3 regions of the Brevibacillus jepli genome follow, and region 2 is predicted to be linked to each of the others. Evidence: riboswitches for the same ligand, from Rfam matches in the RefSeq annotation. Region 2 holds a riboswitch; each other region holds the start of a gene.
The links. A riboswitch is a leader RNA that binds a small molecule or an ion and turns the genes downstream of it on or off. The one in region 2 is predicted to bind S-adenosylmethionine.
Positions count from the first base shown of each region.

Region 1: another riboswitch for S-adenosylmethionine. It lies ahead of mtnK (S-methyl-5-thioribose kinase); the one in region 2 lies ahead of metH (methionine synthase).
Region 3: another riboswitch for S-adenosylmethionine. It lies ahead of AB1L17_RS28545 (methionine ABC transporter ATP-binding protein); the one in region 2 lies ahead of metH (methionine synthase).

Region 1 is NZ_JBFEFW010000009.1:95,545-106,500, reverse strand. It holds gene AB1L17_RS11925 (sigma-70 family RNA polymerase sigma factor) at 70-585, shown strand; gene AB1L17_RS11920 (anti sigma factor C-terminal domain-containing protein) at 594-1,766, shown strand; SAM riboswitch class I at 1,863-2,007, shown strand; gene mtnK (S-methyl-5-thioribose kinase) at 2,142-3,371, shown strand; gene mtnA (S-methyl-5-thioribose-1-phosphate isomerase) at 3,368-4,408, shown strand; gene AB1L17_RS11905 (GNAT family N-acetyltransferase) at 4,503-5,078, shown strand; gene AB1L17_RS11900 (ABC transporter ATP-binding protein) at 5,215-6,957, shown strand; gene AB1L17_RS11895 (ABC transporter ATP-binding protein) at 6,977-9,061, shown strand; gene AB1L17_RS11890 (MFS transporter) at 9,091-10,275, shown strand; gene AB1L17_RS11885 (DNA polymerase III) at 10,763-10,956, opposite strand, start outside.
Region 2 is NZ_JBFEFW010000003.1:115,903-126,858, reverse strand. It holds gene AB1L17_RS04370 (hypothetical protein) at 1-156, shown strand, start outside; gene AB1L17_RS04365 (hypothetical protein) at 304-453, shown strand; gene AB1L17_RS04360 (mismatch-specific DNA-glycosylase) at 568-1,146, shown strand; gene AB1L17_RS04355 (YutH/CotS family kinase-like spore coat protein) at 1,222-2,211, shown strand; gene AB1L17_RS04350 (bifunctional homocysteine S-methyltransferase/methylenetetrahydrofolate reductase) at 2,271-4,136, opposite strand; gene metH (methionine synthase) at 4,169-7,615, opposite strand; SAM riboswitch class I at 7,733-7,834, opposite strand; gene AB1L17_RS04340 (YjcZ family sporulation protein) at 8,047-8,154, shown strand; gene AB1L17_RS04335 (YcdB/YcdC domain-containing protein) at 8,222-10,441, opposite strand; gene AB1L17_RS04330 (sigma-70 family RNA polymerase sigma factor) at 10,432-10,956, opposite strand, start outside.
Region 3 is NZ_JBFEFW010000041.1:22,561-33,516, forward strand. It holds gene AB1L17_RS28515 (peptide ABC transporter substrate-binding protein) at 117-1,745, opposite strand; gene AB1L17_RS28520 (AraC family transcriptional regulator) at 1,998-2,801, opposite strand; gene AB1L17_RS28525 (SRPBCC family protein) at 2,918-3,367, shown strand; gene AB1L17_RS28530 (peptide ABC transporter substrate-binding protein) at 3,429-5,087, opposite strand; gene AB1L17_RS28535 (MetQ/NlpA family ABC transporter substrate-binding protein) at 5,279-6,118, opposite strand; gene AB1L17_RS28540 (methionine ABC transporter permease) at 6,179-6,844, opposite strand; gene AB1L17_RS28545 (methionine ABC transporter ATP-binding protein) at 6,845-7,858, opposite strand; SAM riboswitch class I at 7,968-8,084, opposite strand; gene AB1L17_RS28550 (Ger(x)C family spore germination protein) at 8,190-9,350, opposite strand; gene AB1L17_RS28555 (GerAB/ArcD/ProY family transporter) at 9,350-10,474, opposite strand; gene AB1L17_RS28560 (spore germination protein) at 10,486-10,956, opposite strand, start outside.

The sequences.
Region 1 (10,956 bases), on a different contig from region 2:
GAATATGCAGTCTTCTGTCAGAAAAATGGGACGAAGTGGAACTTTTTCGCTACCATTTCGTGGTAAGGGATGAAAGGGTGTGAACGGCTTGGGAAAGTAGGTCTGGAGGAAGTGTACCAGCTGCATGTAAACGATATTTACCGCTATCTTTTCCGGCTGACACGAGATGAGAGGCTGGCAGAGGATCTGACACAGGAGACCTTTTGTCGCGCCTACTCTTCCCTGGACGATTACCATGGAGAAAAAGTACGGCCGTGGCTGTTCAAGGTGGCCTATCACGCTTTTGTAGACGGGCATCGCAAGCAAGCGAAGCGCCCGGTTACTTTGGTGCAAAGCCTCCCGGACCAGCACGATCACTCTGTTGTAGACCCGGCAGATCAGCTCGTAAACAAGGAGCTGTGGGAAATTGCCTATGACTATTTGGAGCGACTACCGGAAAAACAGCGACAAGTGATTTTACTGGCAGCGATGCAGTTTACCTACGCGGAAATGGCAGAAGTGCTTGAAATTGATTTGGCAGACGTCAAGCGTTCGTTGTTTCGGGGGAGACAAAAGATGCGGCAGTTGTGGAGGGAGGAGAGCTAGTGAAGAATATGGGTGATCATGAGCGGGAACAAAGGCTGCTCGCTTATTTGCGTAAAGAGATGTCAGGGGAAGAGGTAAAACGATTCGAGGAGGAGATTGCCGCTGACGAGGAGTACGCACAGCGGTTGGAGAGGTTGTTGCTGGGGGAAGAAATGGGTGAAGACAGTACGGAGGCAAAACAGACTGCAACGTTGTCGGCTGAAAAACAGCGTGCCATTGTTCGCCGGGGGAAATGGAAAAATCGGTTGTCCAACGCTGGATTCACCATAGGGCTTCCCTTTTTGACTGCTATGGTGCTGTTATTTTTGAATGGCTGGGTAGGGTCACTGATGCATGAAGATCTGTTCCGCGTCGCGAAGGCAATGGTTAATTTTACTCAGCCAGGTGTAAGTGTAGGCGGGAGTGGCTCGCAGGTCGGATTGCTATACGGCAATATCAGCATGGAGCTGCGTGAAAGGGTTGGAGCGGAAGAAAAGAATGCTGGCCGCTTTGAAAGCTCAAATGTGCTGTGGAACGTAGATGCTGGGCCGCAATGGCTGAATGGGGTCAGGGAGCAGAAGCTATATTTCCGTTATCCGAAAGAGGGGGCAACGCAGGATACACAGTCTTTCTCATCACCTGCCTGGACGACGATGGAGAAGCTGCCTGAGGGAACTGTTTCTCAGCTTGCGATTTCCTTCGATCGTTTCCTGACGTACGAGGAGTATTATGAATTGGTTTCACGTCATGTTCCTTCTTCGGGACAAGATACGGTTTGGTTTGCCGTAGACACAGGGGTAGAGACCAAGGAGAGTGAAGATGGAAAATTGATGTTGGGCCCGGGACGTGTATGGGGTTTTGCAGAGCATGAGCTGAATTATGGCGGACCTATTCTTGTAAACGGAGAATGGGATAGGCGGATGGCGACTTATTTGAACGAAATGAAGTACTTGTCCGAGAGAGAAGGTTTGACTCGCGAGATCGGCAGATCCTTGTTATTTCATAGGGACCCACAAATTACAGAACGATACAACTACATGCAGCAAAACGGAGTGCGAATCTACGGAGCTGTCCTCACCGGACCTACGAAAGAACTCCTGAAGCTCAAGGCTGAAAAGTCAATTACAGCAGCGCTTTTAGGCAAGGTAGACTGGTGGAATTGGGAGCGACCCGCGGCCTCGGGAATACATTACACCTACTAGTAGCAAGGTGCGAATTTTTGCACAAAAGGGTGTTGACATCGTGGAAGCGTTGGTTGTATGATTCAAACTAAATCAAAAACCGAATACGTTTTGGATACCTTATCCAGAGAAGGTGGAGGGACTGGCCCGATGATACCCGGCAACCGACATGACGCCATTCAGACGCGAGCAGCGAATGATTGACAGGCGACATGCACGGTGCTAATTCCTGCAGAAACAAAAGTGGTCTGGAAGATAAGGGGGACATCAACACGGTTCTTACACGTGACGACACGACCTCTTTTCTTCGGGAAAAGAGGTCTTTTTTTTACTCCAGGTACGCAAACAAAACAAGTAGAGATAGAGGAAAAATACGTAGAGGGGAGTTTTGTAATCATGGCATATCGCGCATTGACTGAGCAGGAAGCAGTAGAGTACGTAAAAGGAATACCGGGACTTTTTAGTGAAGGAGCAGAGCTGACCAGCCACGAAATCGGGGATGGCAACCTCAATCTGGTCTTTGACATTCAGGAGCCGGCAACCGGAAAGAGCGTCATTGTCAAGCAAGCACTGCCTTTTGCCCGCGTCGTGGGAGAATCTTGGCCGCTGACGATTGATCGGGCTCGCATCGAGAGCGAAGCACTCCGCATTCAGCACAAATACGTACCAGACCTGGTGCCGCAGGTGTATCACTTCGATGGGGAACTCGCGTTGACCGTCATGGAAAACGTCGGGGACCACATCATCATGCGCAAAGGTCTGATAGAAGGAAGACGCTATCCGCTTTTCGCGAAACAAATTGGTCGTTTTCTGGCGCAAACCTTGTTCTTCACTTCTGACTTGGGCGCGCATCCGTACGATAAAAAAGCGCTAGTCGGAACATTCATAAATCCAGAATTATGCAAAATCACAGAGGATCTCGTCTTTACCGATCCGTATGAAAATGCGCCAACCAACAATTTCAACCCGCTGATCCGTCGAGAGGTCGAGGCGATCTGGAACAACAAACCGCTGAAGCTGGAAATCGCCAAGCTGAAATACGATTTCCTCACGCGCTCGGAAGCGCTGCTGCATGGTGACTTGCATACGGGTAGTATTTTCATCACGGAAAACAGCCTGAAAGCGATCGACCCGGAGTTCGCTTACTACGGTCCCATCGGTTTTGACATTGGGGCGGTCATTGCGAATCTGCTGCTCAACTACGCAGGACAGCACGGTTTGCAAAAAGATCAAGGAGAACGGGAAGCGTATCGCGAATATTTACTGGAAACGGTCGAGGATGTCTGGAATGAATTCGTTTCGCAATTCGTTCAGCTCTGGCACAAGCACGCGAAAGAGCGCAGCGCCCATGTCGAAGGACTGTGGCAAAGCTACGTGAAGCGCGTGATTCAGGATACAGCAGGCTATGCTGGATGCAAAATCTTGCGCCGTGTTATCGGTTTGGCAGGAGTAGCGGACCTGAATGCCATTGAAGACGACCATACCCGCGCAGAAGCAGAGCGTCTGGCTCTCTCGATTGGAGAAGCGCTGATTCTCGGTCGCGGCAGCATAGACGAATCGACAGACATCACAGACATCGTTCGCACTGTGACCGAACGTTACTATCAGGAGGCTACAACAGTATGACAACCAGCACACGATTGGCACCTGTAAAGTGGGAGAATGATGCACTGGTCTTGCTTGACCAGACACGTCTGCCAGTAGAAACGATCTATTTGAACTTGACCACCTCCGAACAGGTATGGGGTTCTATTCGTAACTTGGAAGTGCGCGGCGCACCAGCGATTGGCATGGCGGCTGCTTACGGGCTCTACCTGGGCGTTCGTGGCAGTGAAGCGAGTAACTATGACGAGTTTTGGCAGGAGCTGACCAAGCAGGCTGATTATCTGGGCTCTTCCCGTCCGACAGCCGTGAATCTGTTCTGGGCGTTGGATCGCATCAAGGCTCGGGTGGAAAAAGAAAGCGGAGCGTCGATTGCCGAGTTGAAGGCGGCCGTGCTCGATGAAGCACTGGCGATTCAAAAGGAAGACGCTGAAGTTTGCAGGACTATCGGAGAGCATCTGCTCACGCTGTTGCATGATGGTATGGGAATTCTCACGCACTGTAATCCAGGGGCATTGGCTACGGCGGCGTATGGAACGGCTACCGCCCCATTTTATTTGGCAAAGGAACGCGGCTGGAATCTGAAAGTGTACGCAGACGAAACTCGTCCGGTACTGCAAGGTGCTCGTCTCACTGCTTTTGAGCTGCAGCAAGCAGGGATTGATGTGACGCTCATCTGCGACAACATGGCGGCGATGGTCATGTCTCAAGGAAAAGTAGAGGCTGTCATCGTGGGTACAGACCGCGTAGCAGCAAATGGCGATGTCGCCAACAAAATTGGTACGTATGGGGTAGCAGTATTGGCAAAAGCACACGGCATTCCTTTTTACGTAGCAGCACCTTTGTCATCCGTCGATTTGGAGACACCGACAGGCGCAGATATTCCGATTGAGGAGCGTCCAGCCGAAGAAATTACTCATGGCTTGGGCAAACAGGTAGCTCCAGACGATATCAAGGTGTACAATCCTGCGTTCGATGTGACGCCAGCGAAGTACATCACAGCCATTGTCACGGAGACAGGCATTTTCAAGCCGGAAGAGATCGGCAATAGCAAAAAGTAAACGACATCTGTTAGCGTTCGCCCTCTTGCTGGCGAGCGCTTTTTGCTCGTTTTAGCGTTTTTTAGTAAAATATCCAACAAAAGGGGAGAGTCGTATGCCGAATATTCAAAGGATAGCAATCAATGAAGACACGTACCTGAAACAGTTGGAATTAGCCGATGCTGAGGAGTTGTTTTTGCTTACGGATTCGAACCGGGAGAATCTTAGGGAATGGCTGCCGTGGCTGAATTTTACAAAGCAAGTGGAGGATTCGCGCCAATTCATCCAAGCGACGATCAATCAGTACAACGATAATCGCGGCATTAACTACGGCATTTGGTACCAAGGGCGTCTGGCGGGAACAGTCGGCGTACATACGGTGGATTGGATCAACAAAAAGACTTCCATTGGCTATTGGCTGGGTGCAGAGTTCCAGGGCAAGGGCTTGATGACAGAAGCGGTGGCGACCTATTTGGACGTTTTGATCTTCGGGTCTTGGGATTTGGAAAAAGTAACGATTCAGGCTGCTACGGAAAACTACAAGAGCAGATTGATCCCGGAGCGATTAGGGTTTCATCTGGAAGGGGTACTCCGTCGGAATGAATTCCTTTACGATCATTACGTGGATCATGCGACTTACAGCCTGCTAAAAGAGGAATGGCTTGACTGGAAAACCGATAAAAAAAGTTAGACTGAACTGTATGGGCAGATTGACAATGAAAATTCTGTAAATTACGATGGTGAGGACAGATCAAGAGGGCTGCGCGTGATTCGCAAGCCCTTTTTTTAGTCCTGCAATTAGGTTTGAATAAATAGAGGTGATTTACATGCAGACTCTTCGGCAATTATCGTGGTTTTTTCGCGCCCATTGGAAGCGGTACATCATTGGAATTTCTGTGCTGTTCATCATTGACGTACTTATGCTTTGGCCTCCGAAGCTAATCGGGGACACGGTCGATTCTATACGTAACAGTTCCCTGACAAACGCTGCCTTGACGCAAACGGTGGTCATCTTGCTCGCATTGGGTGTTAGCTTGTATGGATTGCGCTTTCTATGGCGGTACTTGTTAAATGGGGGAGCCTTGATATTGGAGCGGACGTTGCGAGAGCGACTGTTTGCCCATTTGACGAGAATGACCCCGTCATTTTTTCATCGAAAACGCAGTGGAGATCTGATGGCAGTTGCAACAAACGATATTCCTGCCATTGAACAAACGGCGAGTACAGGGGTGCTTACGCTTGTCGATGCGCTGTTCATGACCTTGTTAACGCTGGGCGTCATGGTGACAGCGATCGATTGGAAGCTGACGTTGGCTGCACTGATTCCGATGCCGTTTTTGGCTTGGTCTACTGCTTATTATGGAAGACTGCTGCATGAGCGCTTTTACTTGGCGCAGGAAGCCTTCGGAGAGATGAACGATCATGTACAACAATCGGTCTCAGGTGTTCGTGTTTTGAGAGCGTTCGTTCAGGAAAAAGCCGATGTAGAAGCATATCGCAAGGTCAGTGAAAAAACGCTGGAGCGAAATGTGAGCGTATCGCGGATCGACGCCCTTTTTGAGCCGACGATCGCAATTATTATTGGCTTCAGCTTTTTGATCGGGCTGGGCTATGGGACGTATCTGGTTTTTACCAGCGCGATTTCTTTGGGTGATTTGGTTGCGTTCAATTTATACTTGGGACTTTTAATTTGGCCCATGTTCGCCTTTGGTTGGCTGGTCAATGTGCTGCAACGCGGTGGCGCTTCTCACAAGCGTTTTACAGAGCTAATGGTGGAGAAGCCAGATGTGACGGAGGTTGCGAATCCGATCACGAACCAAGCAGCCAATACCGTGGAAGCACGCCAGTTTTCCTTTGCGTATCCGGGAACTGACAAGCCGGCACTCACCGACATCTCGTTTCGTTTGGGTGAGGGTGAAACGCTTGGGATTGTCGGGCGGACGGGAAGCGGGAAGTCGACTCTTTGCCGTGCCTTGCTGCATCAATATCAGATGAAGGAGCAGGCGCTGTTTATCGGTGGAATCCCGATTGAGGAGCTCGCGTTCGATACGCTGCGGGAAAAAATCGCCTATGTACCTCAGGAGCATTTGCTGTTCTCGCGGACGATCGCTGAGAATGTCACATTCGGTAAACCGGAAGCGACAACAGAGGACGTCATTCACGCTTTGGAGCTGGCTGAAATGAGTAGAGATCTGGCTCAATTCAGAGAGGGCTTGCAAACCATGGTTGGAGAGAAGGGGGTCACCCTCTCCGGGGGGCAAAAACAGCGCATTTCCATCGCGCGTGCTCTTCTGATGGATGCGGGGATTCTGATTCTCGATGATTCTTTATCGGCGGTTGACGCGCGGACAGAGGAGAGCATCCTCCGGCATCTGCGACAGGAGCGCGCGGATAAAACGACGATTATTACGGCACATCGCCTGTCTGCCGTACAGCATGCGCAGCTGATTCTCGTGTTGGATGAGGGGCAGATCGTCGAGCGAGGGACACATGACGAGCTGATGCTGCTCAATGGCTGGTATGCGGAGCAGTACCGCCGTCAGCAAATGGAACAGGATGTGGCCGGTTGAGAGAGGGGGAGAGCGTCTCATGAGCAAAGAAAATATATGGGGGCGTCTGACCGATTACGCCAGACCCTTTCAAAAGCAAATCTTCGGAGCGCTGTTCCTGCTCTTATTAGGAACGAGCGCTGAGCTGGCAGGTCCATTTTTAGCCAAGGTCATGATCGATAATCACATCCTGGCGATCCAGAAGCCCTGGTATCAACTGGACGAGGTACCACAGCAAGCAGAGGGCCAAGTCGCCTCACTCAACGGTACGAATTATATTCGCGAAGATGTGGCAGCGAAGACTGGTCTCGTAATCAACAGCGTTAAACAAAAAGAGGTAACCGTGCTTGCAGAAGGCACGACGTATTATTTGGTAGCGGGCAAGGTAACTCAAAACGCCGAGAAGCAAATCACCCCGATAGCACCGGAAAACGGACGGGAGCGCTTCGAGGTAACGACGAAGGATGCCTCAGGCAATCAAGCGACTTCGACAGGCATTCGGCTGACCGCAGAAGAAGTCAAGGCGATGTATCAGGGGGATGTCCTGCCCATTGTCTGGCTGTCCGTAGGCTATGGAGCACTGATCTTGCTCTCGGCTGGCTTCAACTACGTCCAGATTTTGTGGCTGCAAAAAATCGCGCAGCGCATCATTCAGCAGATGCGGATGAAGCTGTTTATCCATCTGCAAAAGCTCCCGGTTGCCTTTTTTGACAAGACGCCAGTAGGTGCGCTGGTCTCGCGTGTAAGCAATGACACAGAAGCCATTCGCGAGCTGTATGTAAGTGTGCTCGCCACGTTTGTGCAGAACGGTCTGTATTTGATCGGAATCTTGATCGCGCTCTACATCTTGCAGCCTGAGCTGGCCCTCTTCTGCTTTTTGACGGTGCCCGTGCTCGTACTGTTGGTCTACGTATATCAAAAGTACAGTTCCCGCTATTATGCGGTGATTCGGGCGAAGCTCGGTGATATGAACACGACGATCAATGAAATGATCCAGAACATGACAATCGTGCAGGCTCTTCGTCGGGAAAAAGGCGTGCAAAAGGAGTTTTCAGATGTAAACGCAGATTACTTCAAGGTGCGGATGAAGGAAATCAATCTGGAATCCTTGCTGTTGCGCCCAGCAGTAGACCTGATCTGGAAAATTTCCTTGACCCTGATCGTCTGGTATTACGGCTCGACGTCCTTTCACAGTGCGATTTCCTTCGGTGCGCTTTTTGCTTTTGTAGACTATATGGGACGTTTTTTCGAACCGATCAACATGATTATGAACCGTTTGTCGCAAATGCAGCAGGCGACGATTTCGGCGGGGCGTGTCTTCGAAATTATGGATGAGCTGCCGGAGAAGGCAGAAACCGGTGCACAGATCGAGCGCCCGCGTGGAGAAGTCGTATTTGATCATGTCTCCTTTGCCTATCAAGGTGACGATTACGTCTTGAAAAACGTCTCCTTCACCGCGAAGCCTGGTCAGACGATTGCACTGGTTGGGCATACCGGCTCAGGGAAAAGCTCCTTGATGAATTTGCTGCTCGGATTTTATCCGGTGACAAAAGGGAGTATCTTCATCGACGGACAGGATATGAGACAGATTGACACGCACTCGCTGCGCAGTCATGTCGGACTTGTTTTGCAGGACCCGTTCTTGTTTACAGGAAGCATTGGATTCAATATCCGCATGTATAATGAAACGATTACGGATGAAGAAGTGAAGCGGGCTGCAGAAGCCGTACGCGCTGACGAATTCATTTCGAAGCTGCCAGGTGGCTATGACGAGCCAGTCGTTGAGCGAGGCATGACGCTATCCGCAGGCCAGCGTCAACTGATCTCTTTTGCACGGGCACTGGCTGCCGATCCTGCCATGCTGATTTTGGATGAAGCTACGGCAAGCATTGACAGTGAAACAGAGCTAGCCATTCAGGAAGCATTGCATGTACTATCAAAAGGTAGGACGACATTCATCATTGCGCATCGGCTGTCGACGATTCAGCACGCTGACCAGATTCTTGTTCTGTCCCGTGGAGAAATCATGGAGCGAGGCACGCATGATGAACTGATGGCGAAGAACGGGCTGTATCAAAAAATGTATCAGCTTCAGCAGGGGAGTGCTTCTGTAGAGAGTGCTTAAGTAGGGAGCTAGGAAGGAGAAACAACACCATGTCACAGTCGCGCTACACCTTTTGGGTGTTGATATTGGTTGTCGGTATTGCGGGGTTAAGCCAAGGCTTGACGATCCCGATGCTGACGGTATTATTGGAAAAACAAGGTGTTTCATCCGTGATGAACGGACTCAACGCTGCTGCTTTGTATATTGGGATGGTCATGGTCAATCCATTTTTGGAAATCCCGCTGCGGCGCATCGGATACAGGGCCACGATATTGTGGGGGTTGCTGTTGGTGACGATCGCAACAGCACTCATCCCGATGTTTAACCATTTGGCAATCTGGTTCTTTTTGCGTTTATTAATGGGTGTGGGCGATAGCGGTTTGCATTACGCCAGCCAAATGTGGGTGACCAAGATTGCAGCTCCCGAGAATCGGGGACGTGATCTTTCCATTTACGGGCTGGCCTATGGAGTGGGCTTCAGTATTGGTCCATTGGGCTTAAGTGTGTTGCATTTGGGGATTTGGGTACCGTTTGGCGCTCTGCTCGCTTTGTATCTCGTTGCCTTTTTGCTATTATCCCGGATCAAAAATGAGTTTCCCGAACAGATCAAACAAACGGAAAAGAAGCAAAACAAATACGCGTTTGTTTTGCGACTCGCTTGGCTGGCGCTGATTCCTTCGTTTTTGTACGGCTTCATGGAGACGTCACTCAACGGAAGTTTTCCCGTGTATGCCTTGCGTACGGGCTTGTCCGTTGAATGGGTTTCCTTGATCCTTCCGTCGTTTGTCGTGGGAAGTATTATCTTGCAGATGCCGCTGGGGGCATTGAGTGACCGCATAGGACGCAAACAGGTTATGCTCGTGTGTGCTCTCGTAGGGGGATTGGCCTTCTTCTTATTCCCATTTGCAGGTGAAAACGTATGGCTGATGATGCTGCTGTTGGCTATAGCAGGTGCGGCTGTTGGTTCCTTTTACTCGCTGGGATTGGCTTTCTCGGCAGATATTTTACCAGCATCGATGGTTCCTACCGCAGGAATTATCGCGGGCGTCAATTTTGGTGTCGCCAGTATTTTGGCTCCGAATGTGAATGGCCTGCTGATGGACATGTGGGAGCCGTGGACGATCTTTTGGCTGATGGGATCGCTGCTTATTGTTTTTGCGGCAGCTTGCCTGTTTTTCAAACAAAAAGCAAGCCAAGAAGAGACGTATTCGATGCCGTTGCAAAAGCAGGGGTAAATACAAAGATGGGTAAGCTTCGCCAAGCTTTTGGCGAGGCTTTTATTTTTTTCGCCCAAAAAAGCATAAACGGGCATCAAGGAGGGAAGCGTATGAATAGTAAGTAGAACTGCATGATTGGAAGGGGTTACCCAATGCTGACACCATGCATTTTCAGAAGAGGCATTGCTTGGATTTTGTTTTTCGTGCTCAGTCTGGTAATCATCCCGTTTTTCTCAGATGACGCCCAGGCTCCGACACCGTCTGTACCTGCACCTGCCACTACTAATGCAACTTCCCAGCCATAGCAACTGACAAAGAGGCTACAAAAAAAGACCGGTTGATCTGAGAAAGGTACAGTCACTCACAAAAGATGAGGGGACTGTACCTTTTTCTTTAGAAAAAATGTGATTGAGCTTTTTTGATTTGAAGAAGCATGCAGGTGACAAATCGAAAATAAGGGGGGATTGCTGAAATTTTAAGGGGGTAAATCGAGATATGTACACATTTACGAATTTTCACATACGCGAATGATCTCTTTAGGTATTGACTCAAAAACCAACACTTCTGGTTTTAGATAAGGTTTTTTTAACAAGTACTCTCCTAGTGTCATCATACTATTCCAATACAATTTGATCCAATGCTCAAGAGATTCACCAGTATCAAAATCCAACGCCTCTTCAAAGGTGAATTTATTATCTT
Region 2 (10,956 bases):
TGTGAGCAAGCAACATCCGTTCCAGCCTGGCAGATGCACTGGACACACTCGCAATATGACTATCACATACATGTAAGAGCCAATGACAGACTGAAAAAAGCGCAAGTTTTGGATTTCGTGGATTTCGCCCATCACCTTCTCCATAACGTGAAGTAATTGACGTACATACTGAAATCGCTTCCTTTTTGTTCACGTTCTATCCACGATTTCTTCACGCGTTATTCACACCTCCCCAACCAAAAATGCCCTCAACAGGAGTATGATGAACATGTAAAACATTTCCACAAAGTGGAGGGTATCCTTATGATACAAATGCTGTCAAGTTGGTTGTGGGGTAATGAAGAGCAAGAAGTCGTTCCATTCGAGACGAAAAAATACGTCCGGAATGAAATGGAGCAGTTCACCTTCAATGAGCCACAGCAAGTGCTGCCGTATCCTCATCCTCAGTTATAAGAGCGATTTCTTGAGCGAATATACCCTGAAGCTGCCGAATTGGGCAGCTTTTTTTGATCCTTTCTGAAAGCGCTCACTGATGTGCTACAATGTGGGAAACAGGAGGGGTTCGCTTTGGCTGAGTTCACGGAAAAATGGTTACCTACATACATTCGCCGCGATTTGGCGGTCTTATTTTGCGGGATCAATCCAGGGCGCATATCGGCTACAACGGGATTCCACTACGCCAATCCGGCCAACCTGTTTTGGCGCGGCTTGTACGAAGGCGGCTTGACCCCTCACAAGCTCTTGCCGGAAGAAACGGCTACCCTACTTGACTACAACTACGGCATTACCGATCTCGTTTCGCGCCCTACTCGCTCTTCAACAGACCTTCGCAGCGAGGATTACGCTACAGGTTCCGAGATGTTTGTCCAGATGATCCAACAATATCGTCCCCGTGTTATTTGCTTTAATGGCATCACTGCATTTCGTCATGCCACTGGACAAAAAAAGGAACCGGTTTCCCTTGGCTTACAGCCTGAACGTTTTTTTGGGACAGAAGATTGGCCCGGCAGCTATGTGTTTGTCATCCCGTCTACAAGTGGGGCCAACGCCTCCTTTACACGTGAGGAACGTATCACCAAGTTTGCAGAACTGAGTCAATTTTTACGCCAGATGAATTGGCACCCTCTCCCCCTGCCTCCTCCATAGATTCCTCTGTGTCAACCACGCCTCTCCTTCCGTACAATAATGGGTAGGCTCAGTACGTAAGGAGGGGCAGCAGCAATGGACGACCTCATCCGAACGATCCAGAAAAAGTACGACATGACTGTCCTGCATCACAAGGTCATCCGGAATACACCCAAATCACTTGTCGTTTACTTAGAAACCCCCAATGGCAAGTTCATCGGAAAAGCATCCTTTCTGCCAAAGGAACGTCAACATTTCATTCTGAATGCGGAAGCACATTTACGCAAAAATGGCATCCTCATCCCCGCGTTACAACGTACCAAGAGTAATAAGCGATATATGAGCTACAAGGAAAATTATTTCGTGCTCCACCAATGGCTATCCTGGCCGAATATTGCGTATAACTCCCCAAATCGCATGGAACGTGTGGGTATCGTGTTAGGCAAATTTCATGCCAGCTCGCTTGGCTTTTCCTCGAAGCACGGCCAGCTTTACCATGGTGCAGAAAAATGGTCGGATGAATACATGACCGATTTGGCTGTTCTTGAGAAGTGGGAGCTTCGCAACGCCGGGAAGAAGGATCAGAAATACTCTGCTATCGCGGAATACCTTCCTTTTTTTCGACAAGCAGGAGCGACAGCCAAGGAACAGTTGAAAGCATCTGGATTCTTTTCCAAATGGAAAAGGGAGCCGCTGACCAACCACTTTCTCTGTCACGGAGATTTTAACAATGGTAACTTGCTGGTCAGCAATCAGAGGATCGCGATCATAGACTGGGAAGACGTTCGTTACGATTACCCTTCCAAAGATATTGCTCGTGTGCTATCCCTAGCGATGCGAAAAGATGGCCAGTGGAACGAGGAATTGTTCTCTCATTTATTGAGAGGCTATCTCCAAGAAAACCCGCTATCTGTCCCACAGTTGCATTTGCTCTTCGTCGATCTCGCATTCCCGCATATTATCGAACGTTTTTTGCGGAAGAAGCTGTATGCGCAGATGGACATCGCCGAGATTCAACAGTTTTGCAATCGAGAAGCGCTCAAGACCGCCTATATGCTGGACGAAATGAAGACCCATGTGCAATAGACGCAAGGCAGAAGCCTGTCTATCCACATGGGCCTTTGACATTTGACGAGAGAATACAGTTAGACCTGAGCCTGTTTTACCAATGAGCTTTGCTGGCGTGTATATTGTATGAGCTCTGCCGCCATCTCGTAATAATTGAACGGTGTAATCAGGTAGATTCCATTGAAGTAACGGACTGCTGTATCGACCAATTCCTTGGCAATCGCGATTCCTTCTTGTCTAGCAGCTTCTCCCTGAACTTTTTTCATCCGCTCGAGTGCTTCTGCGGACAGCTTGATGCCTGGCACCTCATTATGCAGAAACTCCGCATTGCGCGAGCTGGTTAGCGGCATGATACCAATAAAGACAGGAATGCCAATATGCTTTGTGGCTTCGTACACATTCCGTATGGATTCGGCATCGTACACAGGCTGCGTCATAATGTAATCCGCGCCTGCCTCGACCTTCTTTTCCAAACGGGCAACAGCAGCATCCATATTTCGAACATTCGGGTTAAACGCAGCACCCACGATGAACTGTGCTTTTTGTTTTAACGGTCGTCCCGAGAACGAAACGCCTTCGTTCAACTGCTTCACCATGCGAATCAGATCAAATGACGTCACATCAAATACCGAGCTGGCACCCGGCAAATCACCAAAGCGCGAGGGGTCACCTGTAATCACCAATATTTGGTCGATCCCCAATGCATGCAGCCCCATCAAGTGCGATTGTTGTCCGATCAGGTTGCGGTCGCGGCAAGCGATATGCAAAAGCGGATCGATTCCGTGCCTGCCCTTCATGAGTGCCCCCAGAGCCATATTGCTCATCCGCACTGTTGCCAGCGAGTTGTCCGCAAGCGTAATGGCATCTGCTCCGGCCTTGTGAAGCTCGCAGCATCCATGGAGAAACTGATCAGCATCCAAATCACGCGGCGGATCAAATTCAACGATGATCGTCGTTGCGGTTTTTACCCGTTCGACAATGCTCGGTTTATCCCTCTCACGCGTATTCTGCACAGAAATCAACGGACGATCTCCTGGTACGATGGTCGGATTCACACGCGCTTGCGGCTCGAGTGACTCGAGTGCATCCGCAATCGCCTTCACGTGTGCTGGAGTGGTTCCGCAGCATCCACCAATCAGTCGTACGCCCTGCTCACGCAAGCGAAGCGCACTCTGGCCGAAATATTCAGCTGATGATTTAAAGGCGTATTCTCCGTCAGTCATTCCCAATCGACCTGCATTCGGGAAAACAGACAAGAGTGTATCTTCTGGAATCACCGTATTTTCAAACGAACGGAGTAATTCCGCAGGACCTAGGCGACAGTTTAGTCCGATTACATCAGCACCTGCGGCTTTCAGTTCGGAAAAAGCATCTGTCAATGCGTAGCCATCACGCGTACGCCCTACTTCCAAGGTAGCTAACTGGGCGATTACCGGTACATCTGTTAATGGACGAATCACTTCGATAGCCAGAAGCAGCTCCTCCAAGTCCAGGAACGTCTCCAGAATAATGCCGTCTACACCAGCGTGTAACAAAGCAATTGCCTGTTCCTCATACTGATCACGGTACTCATCCAAAACCTTTTTCTTCACCCGTCCAGCCAAAATCGAGCCGATGCTTCCTGCTACATATGCATCATCCTGCGCTGCTTCTCGTGCAATGGCTACTGCGAGTCGGTTAATTCGCGCTACCTTATGCTCCAAGCCGTATCTGCTCAAGGCTTCTCGGTTAGCAGAATACGTATTTGTCTCCAAAAAACGCGCACCGGCCTGATAGTACGATGTATGAACTTCATGAACCAATCGAGGATTGGACAAGCACAGCTCCTCAAAACTGACACCAACCGGGACGCCCAGCCCGTGCAGCTGGGTCGCCATCGCTCCATCTCCGACTAGCAGGTGGTCTTTCAAATACGCTCGTAAATCTTTCTTGCTCGTCGTCAACTCAATCCCTTCTCTCCCGTTTACATTTATCTTTAGACTTCAAAAATAGATGGACCTGCATTGAAGTACCGCGCTTCTGGGTGAGCAAATACCATTGCCGATACGGAAGCCTCTGGCTCCATCATGAAGCCCTCTGTCAACTGAACACCGATATCCTCCGGACGAAGCAGACGGAACAACTGCGCCTGATCCTCCAGGTTCGGGCAAGCAGGATAACCGAAGGATACACGAATCCCCTGATATCTGGCACCGAAGCGTTCCAGCATCGTCATCTCGACCGGGTCCGGTATTCCCCACACGTCACGCATGACGTGGTGAATGCGCTCAGCGAATGCCTCTGCAAGCTCAAGAGCCAAAGCTTGGAGGACGTGAGAGCGCAAGTAATCGCCACGCTCTTTTAGCTCTGTAGACTTTTCACGAATCCCTCCACCAGCTGTTACGGTGAGGAATCCAACATAATCCATTTCGTTGCTCTCCACTGGTCGTAAGAAATCGGAGAGGCATAGATGTGGTTCTTCCAGCTGACGCGGGAACGAGAAGCGCTCCAGCAGCTTGCTGTGGTCTTTTGGATCATAAACCAAAATGTCGTTGCCATCTGACTGTGCCGGGAAGAACTGATACACACCGTGTGTCGTAATGGTTCCTTTTTGCTTCGCTTCATTTAATAGTTCTTCTACGATGCCATACAGCTCCAGTACTTTCTCGTCGCCTGCTTCTATCAATCTATCCACATTTCCACGTACACCGAGATGCTTTCCGAGAAGCATCCGCAGATTCAAGTACGGCTGAAGGTGGCTGATCGGATATTGTCGCAGGACATGGCGATCACAATCTGGCGGCAGATGAATCGGGACTGTTCTGCTAATGGCTGAGCGAGCTGGCAAAGGTGCTTTTGTCTCCTCCACAACAGGCTGCTCTGTTGCGACTGCTTCTAACAAATGCTGCTGTTCCTCTACCAAGCGATCACGCTCTTCCGGATTTTGCAGACGATTGACGAGCTCCAGACCGTCCATGGCATCTTTTGCGTATAAAACGATACCGCGATATTCCGGTGCAATCCGGTTCGAGGTGAACTTGCGGGTTAAAGCCGCACCGCCAACCATCATCGGGACATCAATTCCTGCATCACGCAGGTCCTGTGCGGTAATGACCATTTGCTGTGCGGATTTTACCAAGAGCCCCGATAATCCGATTGCATCGGGCTTTTCTTCTCTGCATGCGGCAATCAATTGCTCTGGCGGTACCTTGATTCCTAGATTGACGACATTGTAGCCATTGTTCGATAAGATGATTTCCACCAGGTTTTTCCCGATGTCATGTACATCGCCCTTGACTGTCGCCAACAAGATTTTTCCCTTCGCAGCGGCATCGCTCTTTTCCATGAATGGCTCCAGAAACGAAACGGATGCTTTCATAACTTCCGCGCTTTGCAAAACCTCTGCGACGATAAGTTGATTGCCGTTGAACAGGCGACCGACCTCTTCCATCCCTGTCATCAATGGTCCGTTGATGATCTCCAGCGGTGCATATTTTTCCAAAGCCAGCTTCAGGTCTTCCACCAGACCATCTTTTGAACCCTCGACCACATAGCGGGCCAAGCGCTCCTCGACAGTCAACGAAGAGACTTCCACACTGACTTCCTTTTTCTTTTGGCGATAAAATTCTGTAAATGCCGCCAGCGTCTCATCATTCGTCTCGAAAAGCAGTGCTTCTGCCAGCCTTCTCTCGTCTTCTGGAATCGATGCGTAGCGCTCCAGCTTTTCCGTGTTCACGATGGCGTAATCGAGACCTGCGAGTGTCGTGTGGTACAAGAAGACCGCATTCAGTACCTCCCGTCCCGCTGCAGGCAAACCGAAGGAAACGTTACTGACACCAAGGATCGTCTTGCACGCAGGCATGGCCTGTTTGATCAAACGAATACCTTCAACTGTTTCTTTCGCAGAACCGATGTATTGTTCATCCCCTGTTCCTACTGGGAAAACGAGTGGATCGAAAATAATATCCTGCGGCTTTATTCCATACTGGTTCACGAGAAGGTCGTAGGAGCGTTGTGCAACCTCCAGCTTCTTTTCGCGTGTGACAGCCATACCCGCTTCCTCGATCGTACCAACGACAACAGCTGCACCAAACTTGTGAATGAGCGGCACCACTTCCTCAAAACGCTCCAGTCCGTCTTCCAGGTTGATCGAGTTGAGAATAGCCTTTCCTTGCGAATAGCGAAGTCCCAGCTCCATGACCTTGGCATCTGTCGAATCTATCATGAGAGGAGCCTTTACTTTTTTCACGATGAACTGTAGGAATTTTTCCATATCTTCGTATTCATCGCGATCCGGGTCAGCCAAGCATATATCGATGACGTGTGCTCCACGCTTCACTTGGGCTCGGGCAATATCAGATGCTTCTTCATAGTGGCCACCCGCGATCAGATCACGGAACTTTTTGGAGCCGATGACATTGGTTCTCTCCCCTACAAGTAGAGGACGATTGTCATCCTCGACATAAACAACATCGATCCCGGAGACGACACTCAGCGGGTCTACAGCTGCGCTGCGCGGCTTGCAGTCTTTCAATGTTTCCGCCATGGCTCTGATATGGTCTGGCGTCGTTCCGCAGCAACCACCCGCAACATTTATCCAGCCCTGTTCAGCGAATGCGCGCATTTTGGAAGCCAGTCCTTGGGGCGTTTCATGGTAATGACCGTTCTCGTCAGGCAATCCTGCGTTCGGATAGCAGCTGACTGCACAGTGGGCGAGCCCCGACAGCGTCCGCAAATGATCACGCATGAATTCCGGTCCCGTCGCACAGTTCAGACCAATCGAAACTGGCTGTAAATGCTCCAAGGAGAAATAGAAGGCCTCGATGTTCTGACCCGCCAGCGTCGTGCCCATCGGTTCAATTGTCCCTGACAGCATCACCGGGATTTCTGTCTCGAGCTCTGCAAAAGCCTTGCGAATACCGATTCCTCCAGCCTTGACGTTTAGCGTATCCTGTGAGGTTTCCAAAAGCAGAACATCAGAGCCGCCGAGAATCAAGCCTTTTGCCTGACGATAGTACGCCTCGACCAGCTCATCGAAAGTGACACCGCCTGTTAACGCAAGAGTTTTGGTCGTAGGTCCCATCGCTCCTGCGACAAAACGCGGCCACTCCTCCGTAGAATAGGCATCCACCGCTTCTCTGGCCAAGCGGGCAGCCGCTATATTGATTTCAAGGTCTTTATCAGCCACATCGTACTCAGCTAATACGATCGAAGCAGCACCAAACGTATTCGTCTCAACGATGTCTGCGCCCGCCTCCAAATATTTCTCATGGATCGAACGGATCACATCTGGTCTGGTCAGGTTCAGGAGTTCATTACAGCCATCATAGGCCTCACCGCCAAAATCATCTGCTGTCAGATTTGCCTGTTGAAGCATGGTGCCCATCGCACCATCCAGAATCAGAATTTTCCGGGAAAGCTGTTCGCGAAAAGTTGGTTTCATTGACGTGCCCCTTTTCTCCCTTGCATCGGCTTATTTCTCAGTAGTTCGGTACATAAAAAAATCCTCTTCTTTGAAAGAAGAGGATTTGTCAGCAGATACGAAAACGCCTGAGACATCCTCTTATCTTTCAAAGCACGTAGCTTTGCTGGAATTGGCACCGGATTTTTACCGGTTGCCGAGGCTTCATCAGGCCAGTCCCTCTGCCTCTCTGGATAAGAGTCGTACATTTGTCATTTAGTTGTTTTACGAATTGTCTTGAATGTTTGCAAGTATCTTAACACCCCCTTTGTCTCCCCGTCAATTGTGAATTGTCTATTTTTTACTGAGCCACTCCACTTACGCGCCCATTTTTGCATCAGTGGGCATCCGCCCAATCCAATATCGGCATTCGTGTATAGACTGGAGTATAACGGAAAGGAGGGGAAAGCAAGATGAGTACATCATTCTGCGGTAACGGATTTTTCGGTGACTGCTTCGCAATCGTGCTCGTGCTGTTTATCCTGTTGGTAATTATTGGGTGTTCGTGTGACGACTGTTAGATAAGTGATAAAAAAGGCTATCCCAAAAGCCATCAGGAATGGCTGCGGGATAGCCTTTTTTTCGTTTTTAGTTGGTAATGATCTCACCTGTCACAGCATCGATCGTCATTCTTTTATTCGCCAGTTTTTCGTCACTCCACGGCACATAAGCCAGCTTAGGCTGCGTTAATTGCTTCTGATCCACATCTTTTATCAAATAGACCAGCTTTAAAGGCATGACACGTAAATACTCCTCTACAGCCTTGTCCTTCGAGACGATGTTGCCTGCGGCAGGCAGCTCCACCAGTTCATGCGTCTCTCTAAAATTATGGAACTTCGTCACTTTGCCCGTCGAGGGATCGACCGTTACCGAATAGGCCGAATTTGGATTATCGTCGTCCAGTACAGGAATGCCGTCTTTGCTTATGAAATACTCGAATCCCCATTCTCCTGATGACACCGGATTCGCTTCGCCTGCATCCAAGACCTGCGCCAATTGTACTTCTGTTACGCCTGGATCGACGTATTTATGCAGGAAAGCCAGTGCTGCTGCTTCCGCTTGTTCGCGTTTGACTGTGACTTTCGTATCCGATCGCGGTGTTCCCAGTCCTACGACACTGCCTGTTTCTGCAATAACTTCTACACCGATATATTTGTCGTTTTTATCATTCCACACATATTCCTTGCGTCCATCGCGATCAATCGTACTCTCTCTGTAGGTCGAGTCATCTACCTGTATGCCAAATTCGGCTTGCAGCAGTGCTTTTGCCTCCTCCTTGGAGCGAACCTTGACGTAATCCTTCGGAGTTGAAATCGCATGGGCTTTCTTTGTATTCAACTGATCGTATGCGAGACCGTTGTTTCCCGTACCATACACAATTTTGCCGGTTGTCGCATCAATGTTCCACTCCGTTCCATCCTCTCGTCCCGCCAGCATGAAGGAAACACCAGGCGTGTACTCCAAGACAGGCTTGCCTTTTTCTACTTTTTCTCCGGAGCTGGTATCAAGCATTTGTACGTATCGAAGCTTCATGTGCTCACTCAGCTCTTCGATGGCGACCTTTTCAGAAACCGCAGTAGACACATCCGGGTACTGCGAAGCGTCGAATGTGACGGGCTCCTTATTGAAAAACAGGAGGTTACCAGCTTCATCTGTAGATATGCGTATCACATCAGATAATACCGGCAATCCGTTATGATAACGTTGGTACAAGCCTGGCTTGCTCTCGTCCGCCAGTCGATAATTCTCGCTATCTGCTCCGAGCAGCTTGCTCAGGAACTGACGCTCTTGCTCTTTGGCTTTTTCTCCTTCTGCTTTCTTTTCATCCTTCTTCTCAACGGAGTAGAATTCCAGGGCTTGCCCATTCCCAACGATACGAAGAGAAGCCTGGTGCCCTACCTTATTGACTTTCCCTACGTCCAGTGACATGCCATCGCTGTTCTTTGCTTTATCAAAAAGAAGAAGCGAATGGTTCATATCAGGCATAGCATCTGTCAGCTTGGTGAAAAAGGCTTGTTCACTCTTGTTTATACGCCCAAAAAACGCGACCTGCTCTTTGCTATTAACGCGAACAGACGTGATATCGAACGGAACAGGATGGCCATTTTCCATTCGTTGATAGTTAACGCTCATCCACTCGCCTTCTGCCCAATAGTCGTTGCGATAGACCTCTGTTCCTATGTGCCGATAGGCCTTGCTTTCCTCCCCCAAGAAATCTTGAAGGAATACACTCGCTACACTCTCAGCAGTCTTGGCTGAAGGTAATGTTACTGCCTGTTGTTCTTCCCGATCATCCGGATCTGGGTCCAGTCTCTCACTTTCAATCATAAAGCTCTCGATTTGTCCAGTTTGTGTATCATAAGCAACCGTGGCACGAGCGTTATCACCTTCCAATAGCGTTACGTCAGTAATCGAATGTCGGGTACTATCCACTCTTATTGTCATCTTGCTCAAAGCTGGAAGCGCCTTTTTCAATGGCAAAATGGCCTCTTCTGGCGCCACCTTTACACTGTTCTGATTTGCCTCTGTATTCTTTTTATCCGTTCCATTCGCTGCAACTGCGTTCGCCAAATTTTTGCCACTTGGCATTTGTGGAGGAAACCAGCCTTGTTGCTGCATGCCCACTGCTGTTACTGCCAGGCAAGCTGCCAGCGATCCTGCCATGAATATTCTGTTTCGATTCTTGTGTTTATCCTTTGCAATCGCGCCTCTGATCCGTAATTCCATTTCTTTTGTAAACCTCACTTCTTCTATAGATTCTTGGCTTCCATCCCGTACCGCTTCACGAATTTGCTTATCTACGTCCATTCCAATCCCTCCTTTTCACACAATGCCTTAAAATGTTTCCGGGCCCGGGACAATTGGGTTCGTACGGCATCTTCTGAAATATCCAACACTTGTGCAATCTCTTTTATCGACAAATCTTCATAGTAATGAAGTACCATGACTTTTCGGTAGAGTGGCGAGAGCTTCATCACCTGCTCCGCTACTTCTACCTTGCTCATTCGTCTAATGACTGCCGATTCAACATTTGCGGTGTCCACTCTGTCCGGTGGTGCTTCATCCTTGGAGAGGTATGTAGAAAAAATCTGGCGAAATGACCACGAACGCAAATATTTACGGGACTCGTTGATCGCGATTCGGTAAAGCCACGTTTTCACGCTACTCTGGTGCCGGAATTGATCTAGCCCCCGATACGCCTTCAGAAACACTTCCTGTGTGATGTCTTCCGCGATTCCCCTATCCTTGACGATCAAGTAGGCGAGCTGCACGATGTTATCTCCGTACTCGCTCATGAGTCTCGTCAGCTTCTCCTCGTTGGT
Region 3 (10,956 bases), on a different contig from region 2:
ATATTTTATGTCATCGTCAATCATCATCTTGTTTTGATGCCCTCTAAAATCGTTTACAAAAAAAGAAGAGTGCCGTAGCACCCTCCTTTTTTATCGAACAAGCTATGCGCTTTTTCTTATTGAATGTCTGCCCATTTCCAGTCTACGAATCCGAGACCGTCGAGTACTACACCTTTTACATTGTCTTTTTTCACATAAGAATGCGTGTAGTAGTAGATTGGAACTGCTGGCATTTCGTCCATGAAAATGGCTTCCGCTTGTGCCAGGATTTGTTTGCGTTTTTCTGGGTCCTTTTCCAGAGCAGATTGGTTCAGCAGCTCTTTGTACTTCGGATTTTCCCATTTCGTGTCGTTGTTGCCGCCATCTTTGTCCTTGAACAGGTCCAGGAACGTGTATGGATCGTTGTAGTCGCCAGTCCAGCTGGAACGTGCGATTTGGAATTTACCTTGGTTCACATCCTCCAAGAATACTTTCCATTCCTTGTTCTCCAGCTTAATCTCTACACCGAATGCTTTTTTCCATTGGTCTTGGATCGCTTCGGCAATTTTCTTATGATTTTCAGACGTGTTGTAGGAAAGTGTCAGGGTAGGCAGCTTGGTGATTCCTTCTTCCTTCATACCTTCTTCCAGCAATTTTTTCGCTGTTTCTACATCGCCATCTTTGAAGTACGGGCTTGTTGCCACTGCCATTGTTGGCGGGATCAGACCCATTGCAGGCTCTTGATTTGCTTGCGTGATGTTGTCGATGATGGATTTACGATCAATGGCATACGCAAACGCCTTACGGATTTTCGCGTTGTTGAACGGCGGAACTTCCGTATTGAATTTGTACAGGTACGTACCCGCGATCGGGCGCGTTTGCATTTGGCCGGATTCTTTCAATGCAGGAATCGCATCAGTAGGAAGTGAGCTCAAAGGAGCTCCGGACCAATCCAGATCGTCATTCTCGAACATGGACAGTTCTGTATTCGCGTCCTCAACCATGGAGAAGTTGAGCTTGTCCAGTTTTACAACGTCTTTATCCCAGTAGGTGTCGCTCTTCACGAGAACCATTTTGCTCTTATGTTCCCATGTCTCCATTTTGAATGGACCGTTACCTACGTGTGTAGCTGCTTCGCCCGCCCATTTTTCATTGCCTTCCACCACTTTTTGGTTAACTGGGTAGTACGTATAGAACGCAGTCAGCTCCAAGAAGAATGGGGTTGGGTTATTCAATGTTACGACGAGTGTTTTATCGTCTGTCGCTTTTACGCCAACATCTTCAGCTTTTGCTTTACCCTTGTTGTATTCTTCTGCATTTTTCAGGTAATACAATTGGTAGGAGTAGTTAGAAGCTGTCTTCGGATCGAGCGCTCGCTTCCAAGCGTATTCGAAATCTTTTGCAGTAACTGCATCCCCGTTGCTCCATTTGCTGTCACGCAGGGTGAATGTATAAGTAAGACCATCTTCGGATACGTCGATTTTTTCTGCTACAGATGGATGTGGTTTGCCATCTTCGCCAATACGGGTGAGACCATCAAACGTTGCACGCAGAACCGCACTGGAAGTAGAATCCTCAGCCAATGCAGGGTCAGCAGTTGGTGGCTCGGACATCATGTTCATTCTCAATTCTTTAGGACCGCTTGCTTGCTCCTTAGAAGCATTGCCTTGCTCGCCTGCTTTCTCACCACCGCCACCGCCACAGCCAGCCAGCGCCGCACTAAGAACCAGAATAGAACTCATTGCTGCAAAAACGCTTTTTTTCATGGTGTTGACCCCCTTTTTTCTATCGGTAAAAATTCATTGAACGCTACTCAAACAATATACTGCATTTTTAGTAATATTGAAGACATTTTAAGTAAAATTAATTATGTTTTATTCAAACATCAAATTATATTAAAGGAAATAAATTTCATATTTTCATCATCAAGAAGTATGCCTCTCATAAGGAAAACTATGCAGCTGTTGGGAGACAGAAAAAGAACCCCTCCAGGCATCAGCCGAAAGGGTTCACTATGATTAAACTTGGATGCGTCGATACTCAATCGGAGCTACGCCGACAATTGCTCGAAAGTCTCTAATGAAGTGAGAGTGATCGTAGTAGCCGAGAGAGGTAGACAAATCGAGCCAATCTTCGACCGTTCCCTGGTCAATCTGCTCTGCTGCTTCATGCAGTCGATATCTTTGGATAACCGACTTCGGGCTAACACCTACATAGCGATCAAACAAGCGCTGCATCGTCCGTATGCTCATTCCGGTCAACTGTACCGCATCCTCGACCTTTAGCACGGACCGATCAGCCTGAATCATCCTGACGATTTCACTAATGCGCGCTACATTCGGGTCGGGGTTCGGCAAGTGTTCTAATAGAAAGGCTTCTACCCGTTTAACCATTTGCTCATCATCGGACAGGCTCAGCACTTCAGCTTCTAACGGCTCTGTCGTAACACCAAACACTGCTTCCAGACTCGTAGAAGTGCCGCTGAGCTTTGACACAGGTGCATTCAGAAAAGGATAAAAACCTCCCGGCGTGAATTTCACCCCGAAAACCTGACCTTGCCCCTCTAACAGATGCGAGGAAGTCGTACGGGCTACACCAAAAATGCCAGTTGCTCCTTTTTCAAACACCAGATTCACATTGGGGTGAGCCAGTACTGTTTGTGAGTAGGGTTGCTCTGTACGCAAATCCCACCGCACGATCCAGTAGTGCTGCACGAAATAGCTGATTGCTGCAGATGGCTCATATCTGACAAGCGAAAATTTCTTCTGTCCGATCAAGGCATGCAGAACACCCTTTGGGAGCTTGGCAGTCTGATTATCCAAGACGCGTCCTCCTGTCGTGTTTTTACAATACACACTACCAAAATCTTCTTATAGTAAGAATAGTAGTTGGGAGAACCGATTACAATTCCCAAATGAAAAATTCAGGAGGTAAAACGATGGATCTTCGATTTGATTTCTATATTGGTGCTACACCAGAGCAAGTCTGGCATGTCCTTACTTCCGATGAAGGCGTGCAGAGTACTTTCTTCGGTTGTACGATCCGTTCGACTTTTCAAGTAGGGGACGAGTTGGCTTATGTTGGTCCTGGAAAAGACGGTGACGAGACGGTGCATGTTTACGGAAAGTTTTTGCAGCTGGAACCAAATCGCATTTTCAGTTTTACTGAACATCCTGGTCCTACCTACTACGAGAATCATGCGGAATTGGAGTCTCGCGTCACGATTACCTTAGAACCGATTGGCGGCTGCACCAAGCTGACCCTGATCCAGGATCAATGGACAAAGAACCACCCCTCCCACGCAAGCGCCAGCAGCAATTGGCCGATGATGCTATCCGCGATCAAGACGTATGCGGAGACAGGCAAAACACTTGATTTTGGCTACTAAAAACAAAAAACAAATCCCGAGACCAGGCATTGTCCTGTCCTCGGGATTTTTGTTAGTAACGTTATTGCGTCATTTCTGCCCACTTCAGGTCAATAAATCCGAGTCCATCCACCTGAACGCCTTTCACCTTTTCACTTTGCACCCATACATCGACATCCGTGAACAGTGGGATCAGAGGCATGGCATCCATGAAGATTTGCTCAGCTTCTGCAAACAGCTGCTTGCGCTTCTCTGCGTCCGTTTCTACCGCAGCTTGCTTCAGCAGCTCTTGATAGCGCGGATCTTCCCAGCCCGTGTCGTTGTTTCCTCCTGTTTTCTCACGGAACATTTCCAGGTAGTTCATCGGATCGTTAAAGTCTGCATTCCAGCCAATACGACCAATCTCATAATTGAGTTCATGCAAATCCTGCAAGTGAACGGCGAACTCTTTCACCATGAGCTTTACTTCAATGCCAAGCTTTTGTTTCCATTGGTCCTGAATCGCTTCGGCAATTTTCTTGTGTCGATCGGTTGGATTGTAGGACAGCGTGATGGTTGGCAGCTTTGTCAGGTTAAGCTCCTTCATGCCTTCTTCCAACAGCTTTTTCGCCGTTTCTACATCGTTATCCTTGAAGTAGCCATCCTTATTGATAATCATGGATTGCGGCAGCATCCCCATCGTTGGTACTTGACCAACTTGGGTGATGTTGTCTACGATCGTCTGACGATCAACTGATAAGGACAATGCTTTACGAATCTTCACATTGCTGAGCGGCCCTTTTGTCGTATTCATCTTGTACCAATACATGGTCGCTTTTGGATGGACAACCAGCTTGCCCGCTTCCTTCAGGGATGGAATCGCATCGGTTGGAAGTCCGCCGAGCGGTTGACCTGCCCAATCCAGCTCACCGTTTTCGAACATGGACAGGGCTGTATTATCATCCTCAATCATCGAGAACTCAATGCGACCCAGCTTCACTACGTCTTTATCCCAGTAGTGCTCATTCTTTTCGAGGACGATCTTGCTCTTGTGCTCCCACGCCGTCATTTTGAACGGACCGTTGCTCACGATCGTCGCTGCTTCTTTTGCCCAGTTTGGATTAGCTTCCACTACTTTTTGGTTAACCGGGTAGTAGGTGTAGAAAGCCGTCAGCTCCAGGAAGTATGGCGTTGGATTCTCCAGCGTGACTTCCAGTGTTTTGTCATCGATTGCCTTCGCACCGAGATCGTCAACCTTAGCTTTGCCTTCGTGAATCAGCTTCGCATTTTTAATGTAGTACAGCTGGTACGCATACTCAGCACCAAAAGTCTTGTCGAGTGCACGCTTCCAGGCAAACACGAAGTCATGTGCTGTTACTGGATCACCATTGCTCCATTTGGAATCGCGGAGCGTGAACGTATACACCAGTTTGTCATCCGAGAGCTTTACATCGGACGCTACCGAATTAATGGGCTTGGAATTCTCATCGAAGCGAGTCAAGCCGTCAAAGGTAGCACGAACAATAGCTCCTGAGGTGGCATCCTTCGCAAGACCGGGGTCCGCTGTGGATGGCTCACTTGTAATATTCGCCCGAAATACCTGTGCTTTTGCATCTGCAGGCTTTTGGGCAGGCGTTGTTGTTCCTTGTGCAGGTGGGGCTGTAGTTGTCTGTCCTGCAGGCTGTGTACCTGTGGAGCATCCAGCCAATACGCTTCCGGCAACCAGCATCGCGCCAAGAAACACTTTAAAATTTAGTTTCATCTGAATATTCCCCCTTATCTATATTTTCTCATATCAACCACAATATACTCGACTGGAAAAGTCTTGAAAACGGGGTTAGGATAGATTTAACTAAATTTTATAAAAATTCATTATATTATAAACAAAAATAAAACCCGACCAGCTTCTTGAGCCAGTTGGGTTTCGTTGATCGATCAATTATTATTTTTTCTTTAGAACGCTGGAATAATCGCGCCTTTGTATTCATCTTCAATGAACTTTTTCACTTCAGGTGAGTTCAGTTCTTTCACCAGCTTTTGAATCGCTTCGGAATCCTTGTTGTCAGGACGAGCTACGAGGAAGTTCGCATATGGTGATTCTTTGTCTTCAATAAACAGAGCATCTTTGGTTGGAACGAGCTTTGCTTCCAGCGCATAGTTGGTGTTGATCAATGCCAGATCTACTTCTTCCAGAACGCGTGGCAGCATTGCTGCTTCTACTTCTTTGAACTTCAGGTTTTTCTTGTTCTCAACAACGTCTTTCACGGTACCGCTGATGCCAGCGCCTTCTTTCAGCTTGATCACGCCGTTTTTCTCCAGAAGTGCCAGTGCGCGACCGCTGTTTGTTGGATCGTTAGGCAGTGCGATAGTTGCACCATCAGCTAATTCATCCACAGATTTTACTTTTTTGCTGTAAGCGCCGAATGGCTCGATGTGTACTGCCACTACTGGCTCCAGGCTCATGTTTTGTCCTTTATTGAAGTCTTCCAGATAAGGCTTGTGTTGGAAGAAGTTAGCGTCGAGTTGTTTCTCGTTCAATTGAACGTTAGGTTGTACGTAATCGGTGAACTCTTGAATTTCCAGGTTCACGCCTTGTTCTTTCAGTTTTGGTTGAACCAGCTTCAAGATTGCTGCGTGTGGAACGGGAGAAGCGCCTACCTTCAATGTTACTTCCTGTTGTCCGCCTTGTGCGCCACCTTCAGCTGGAGCAGGTGCTGTTTCTGTTTTGCCTCCGCAAGCTGCCAAAGAAAATGCCAATACAGTAGAAAGTACAGATACGACTAGCTTTTTCATGAATGATTTCCCCCTTGCATGTATTTAGTCTTATTTTTAGAAAACCTATATGGAAAGATCCTACTTGCGGCTGAACTTGAGAACCAGACGGTCCCCCAGCGATTGTAAGATCTGTACCATCACCAGCAAAATAACAACAGTCACAATCATAACATCGGTTTGGAAACGCTGATATCCGTAACGGATCGCCAAGTCACCCAAACCACCACCGCCAATTACCCCAGACATTGCTGTGTAGGATACCAGCGTAACCGTCGTGATCGTAATACCCGCGATCAGGCCTGATCTTGACTCTGGCAAAAGAACATTCCAGACGATCTGCCAATTGGAAGCACCCATGGACTGAGCTGCCTCAATCACGCCTTTATCAATCTCACGCAAAGAGGTTTCCACCAAACGTGCGAAAAACGGAGCGGCACCGAACACCAGCGGCGGAATGGCACCAAGCACCCCGAGTGAGGTTCCTACGATCATTTTCGTCACAGGAATCAACAAGATCATCAAAATGATAAACGGTACCGAGCGCAATACGTTGACGATAAAGGATGCGATCGTATAAAAAGTGCGGTTTTGCAAAAGCTGCCCGCGTGACGTCAAAAACAGAATGATTCCCAGCGGCAAACCAATCAGGACGGTAAACAGGGTGGAAAAGCCGAGCATCGTGAGCGTATCCATCGTACCTTCGCCGATTTCAGCCCAATCCACATTTTCGAATGTCCAGTCCATTTATATCACCTCTACTTCCAAGCCACGTTGGCGCAGCATCTCGATGGTCTTTTGGTTCTGTGCAGCATCGCCTTCCAGCTCGATCACCAACTGACCATATGGCGTGTCCTTCATACGAGAAATGGTTCCCTGCAAAATGCTGAACACCGTACCGGTTTCTTGCATCGTTTGGAATAGGATCGGCTGGTACGTTTTTTCACCGAGGAAGGTGACACGAGCAATCGTGCGGTTCCCCGCGGCTTTTTCGTGCTCAACTGCTTCTCGCAGCTCAGTAGAATCCGCTACTTGTTCCACGAATTCTTGTGTCGTTGGATGCTGCGGACGAAGGAATACATCCAATACGTTACCCGACTCGACGATCTTACCTCCATCAATCACGCCAACACGATCACAAATGGAGCGAATGACGTGCATCTCGTGCGTAATCAACACAATCGTCAAGCCCAGCTTGCGGTTGATGTCCAAGAGGAGTGCCAGAATCGAGTTCGTCGTCTGCGGATCGAGGGCCGAGGTAGCTTCGTCACAGAGCAGCACTTTTGGATCATTCGCGAGCGCCCGGGCAATCCCGACACGCTGCTTCTGTCCGCCAGACAGCTGGGACGGATATTTGTCCTTATGTGCCTCCAAGCCAACCAGCTTCAACAGCTCTGTTACTTTCTTATCAATCTCTGCCTTCGGACGCTTTGCCAGCTTGAGTGGGAAAGCGACATTCTCGCCAACTGTCGAAGAAGACAGCAAGTTAAAGTGCTGAAAAATCATGCCGATTTCGCGGCGCTTTTCTTGCAGCTTCCTTTCATCCAGCTTCGTCAAATCGACGCCGTTAATAATAACTTCCCCCGAAGTAGGGCGCTCCAGCAAATTGATGCATCGGATTAATGTACTTTTTCCTGCACCGGAGTGTCCGATAATCCCGTATATTTCTCCTTTTTCTATGGAAAGGTCGATCCCCATTAACGCTGGGATGGTTTTACCCTGTACTTGATAGCTTTTATGCAAATGACGCAGTTGGATCAACACATCCACCTCCCGACCAAAATCTTTATGGCTCCTTAAAAAACGTAAAATCCCCTTTTTCATAAACGAAAAAGGGGCTGCAACGCAATGTATACGTTCGCATCCACCCTTCTCATCTATACAAGATCCACACGATCCTGTAGGAATTGGCACCGCGACGTTCATTCGAAAATGAACCGGCTGCCGGGCTTCATAGGGCCTGTCCCTCCGCCTCTCTTGATAAGAAAGATATCTACGTATAATGTTCGTTTTTTCTATTTCATGATGATACAAAACGGATTATATCCTTTTTAAAAATATCACGTCAATAGTAATAGCAGGAAAAGTTTTTTTAATCCATGACGCCATTGCGAATAATCGTTGACTTTACTTGAAAACGAAACGTGGCTTCCTTGAACATTTTTCTCCACTCGGCTTGCGTCATGTTTGCCATCCCTCTTCTATTTGCACGATACACCATCCCGAAACCAGCGGGATCGACATCCAGCCCCTGCAATTTGCGGACTATTTTTTGCAGCTCTTTTTCGATCTCTTCCTCCAATGCATGTTCCATGATTTTCATCAGCTTTGCATTCTCCAGCTTCAGCGGAAGAGTTAATTCCAATATCCGCGCATTTAATCGGATGTAAACATCAAAGACCGGGGGAGATACTTGAGTCAGCTCGATTTTTGATTGGCTGGCAATCGTGTCAAAGACAAGCTGCACATGGTCTTTTTTACTTCCGCGGCTCTTTTGCTCATCGCCAAAAATATGAGCAGGGACAGAAGTATCGTAGCTGCCAATGCTGAATTTTCCATGCATGAGCTTGATTAAAAAGGCTTCCTTGGGTGTGATCCACCCTACATAACGCTCCCCATGAAATAATGCGATACCTTTGATTTGCAGCTCATTTCCCTTTTTTGCAATGTACGGCATGATCGGGTCGATCCCTTTGTCATAATAAGCCCGAAAAAACTCATGCATGGTGGAAGACGGAATTTTTTCCCCTTCAATATTTTGCTCAATCATACGATATAGATAGATTCCGATATTGCCTTGTTCTGAATAGGGATACGTAAACATATCATAGGTTTCGCCTTCAAATACGCAAAGATAAACCCTGCTGGAAATAGAGGAATCCCGATATAACGTGTCAACGATACTGCCAAGTCCACGTTTTGCCAGGTTTTCACTATAGAGTGCGACACGAATCTGCCCGCCCAACACTTTTTTATCTGATTGTAAATTAATCCGATCCCGAATACCTTTGCTCGTTTCACCGGTGGCTGAGAACAGCTGTATCTTTTGTTTGGCCTCTGGATTAATCGAGGGCATGATCGCTGTCCCACGAATGTTTCCATCCTTTAACAGATCATAGCCAACAGCCGTGGCGAGTCCTGTCTCATCAAAAATTTGCCGATCTGTACAGCCTGCCATGATGAGGACACTAGAACACCACACCGCAAAAAGCCGTTTGGATAATCGTATCCAATGTTTTCGATCAGGCAGCATCAGGCACTCTCTCCTTTGCTGGTTGGTTTCGCCCGTTGCCTTCGCTGCTTCAGCAAGACCATGAAGTACAAAAAATAAGGGTACACGTAAATCATGTACAGGGTTATTTGGGAGAATAAATTCGTCATCCGGCTCATCTCCTGCCTGGACAATAGCGTCAAGGAAGCTACATAAATCACGGGTATAATCCAATACAACGAATGACGCAGGTTGAATCCGAACAAGCGCTTGAGTCCCCGGGCAGAAGACCACAAATACAGCATGATATTCGGCAAAATCACGAGAAGCCACAACGAAATGACAACCAGCTCAAATCTTTCCAGAATGGGGAGATACACCATTTTTTGCATATTGAGCGTCGCCCAGATCGTTCGCATGAGCTGACCCTGACTAAAAAAGACCAGCGCCACAATCATGACAAGCAAATAGATCAGATACGTCACCAGCACCCCGTACTGGGCACTTTTGTGTACCCTATCTTTATTTTGGACATAGGGATAGACAACGTAGAGAATCTCAAAGCCGGCACTCGTCAAAGACATGGCAATCATTCCATTGAAAAGGTTCTCTAGACTGGTGTCCATGATGGGAAGCAAATATTCCCAACGTGCAAATTTCAAGGGGAAATACAAATCAAGTATTAGCCATATCGTGACCATAATGGAAAAAAACGCATAGCCTGCTATGACTCTTATTCCTCCTACTATTGTGTAAAACGCTAGAAAAAGGATGATTCCAGACAGAATCCACGTAGGCAAATTCGGAAACACCCAGGTTTGGACAACTTCGATGTAGGTACGCATAATGACTCCAGCCGACACAAAAAAATAGGTCAAATAAATGATGCTGATGCCTGTTCCTAGCCACTTTCCAAACACATCTTCCTGAATTCCGTAAATATCGGCTGAGGGGTATTTTTGCAAGGTCTTGTTAATGATCAACACCGTAAGATGAGTCAACAGGGCTGCGAATATGACAGAAATCCAGGCATCGTGCCCCGCTTCCTTGGCAATGATTCGCTGGAAGCCCAGAATGCCCATCCCAAGCTGAGCGCCATGCACAAGAATCCCCGCAAGATATGCCGATATAGTATTGCCCTTGCTTACTTCGATGTTTATGTTCATAGCAGCCTCGCTTACTCGTCAATGTCTTTCTTCTCTTTGGCTTTTCTCCTGTCAAAACGATGTACTCGTTCTGGTGTAAAAAACTTGAGGCGTTCGGAAAGGGAGGATAATGGAGCGCGAATAAAGCCATCTTTCCAATCAGAATAGCGCACGGGGTAAATGGGGTACATGTACGGACGACCCAAGCTGGTTTGACGCAGCAAATGACTGGCTAGATAGCTAAATCCGGCCACAATACCCAATGCCCCCAGCATGCCCGCCAGCAAAATCATTGGAAATCGAACAACCCGGATCGTCGAACCGATCATATAGCTAGGCGCAATAAAGGAAGACAAAGCACCGAGGGCAACGATAATAATCAAGATATTGCTGGTGAATCCAGCCTGAACGATTGCCTGTCCGATAACAATACCGCCCACGATACCAATCGTTTGACCAACCTTGGTCGGCAGCCTTGCCCCCGCTTCCCGCAAAAGCTCAAT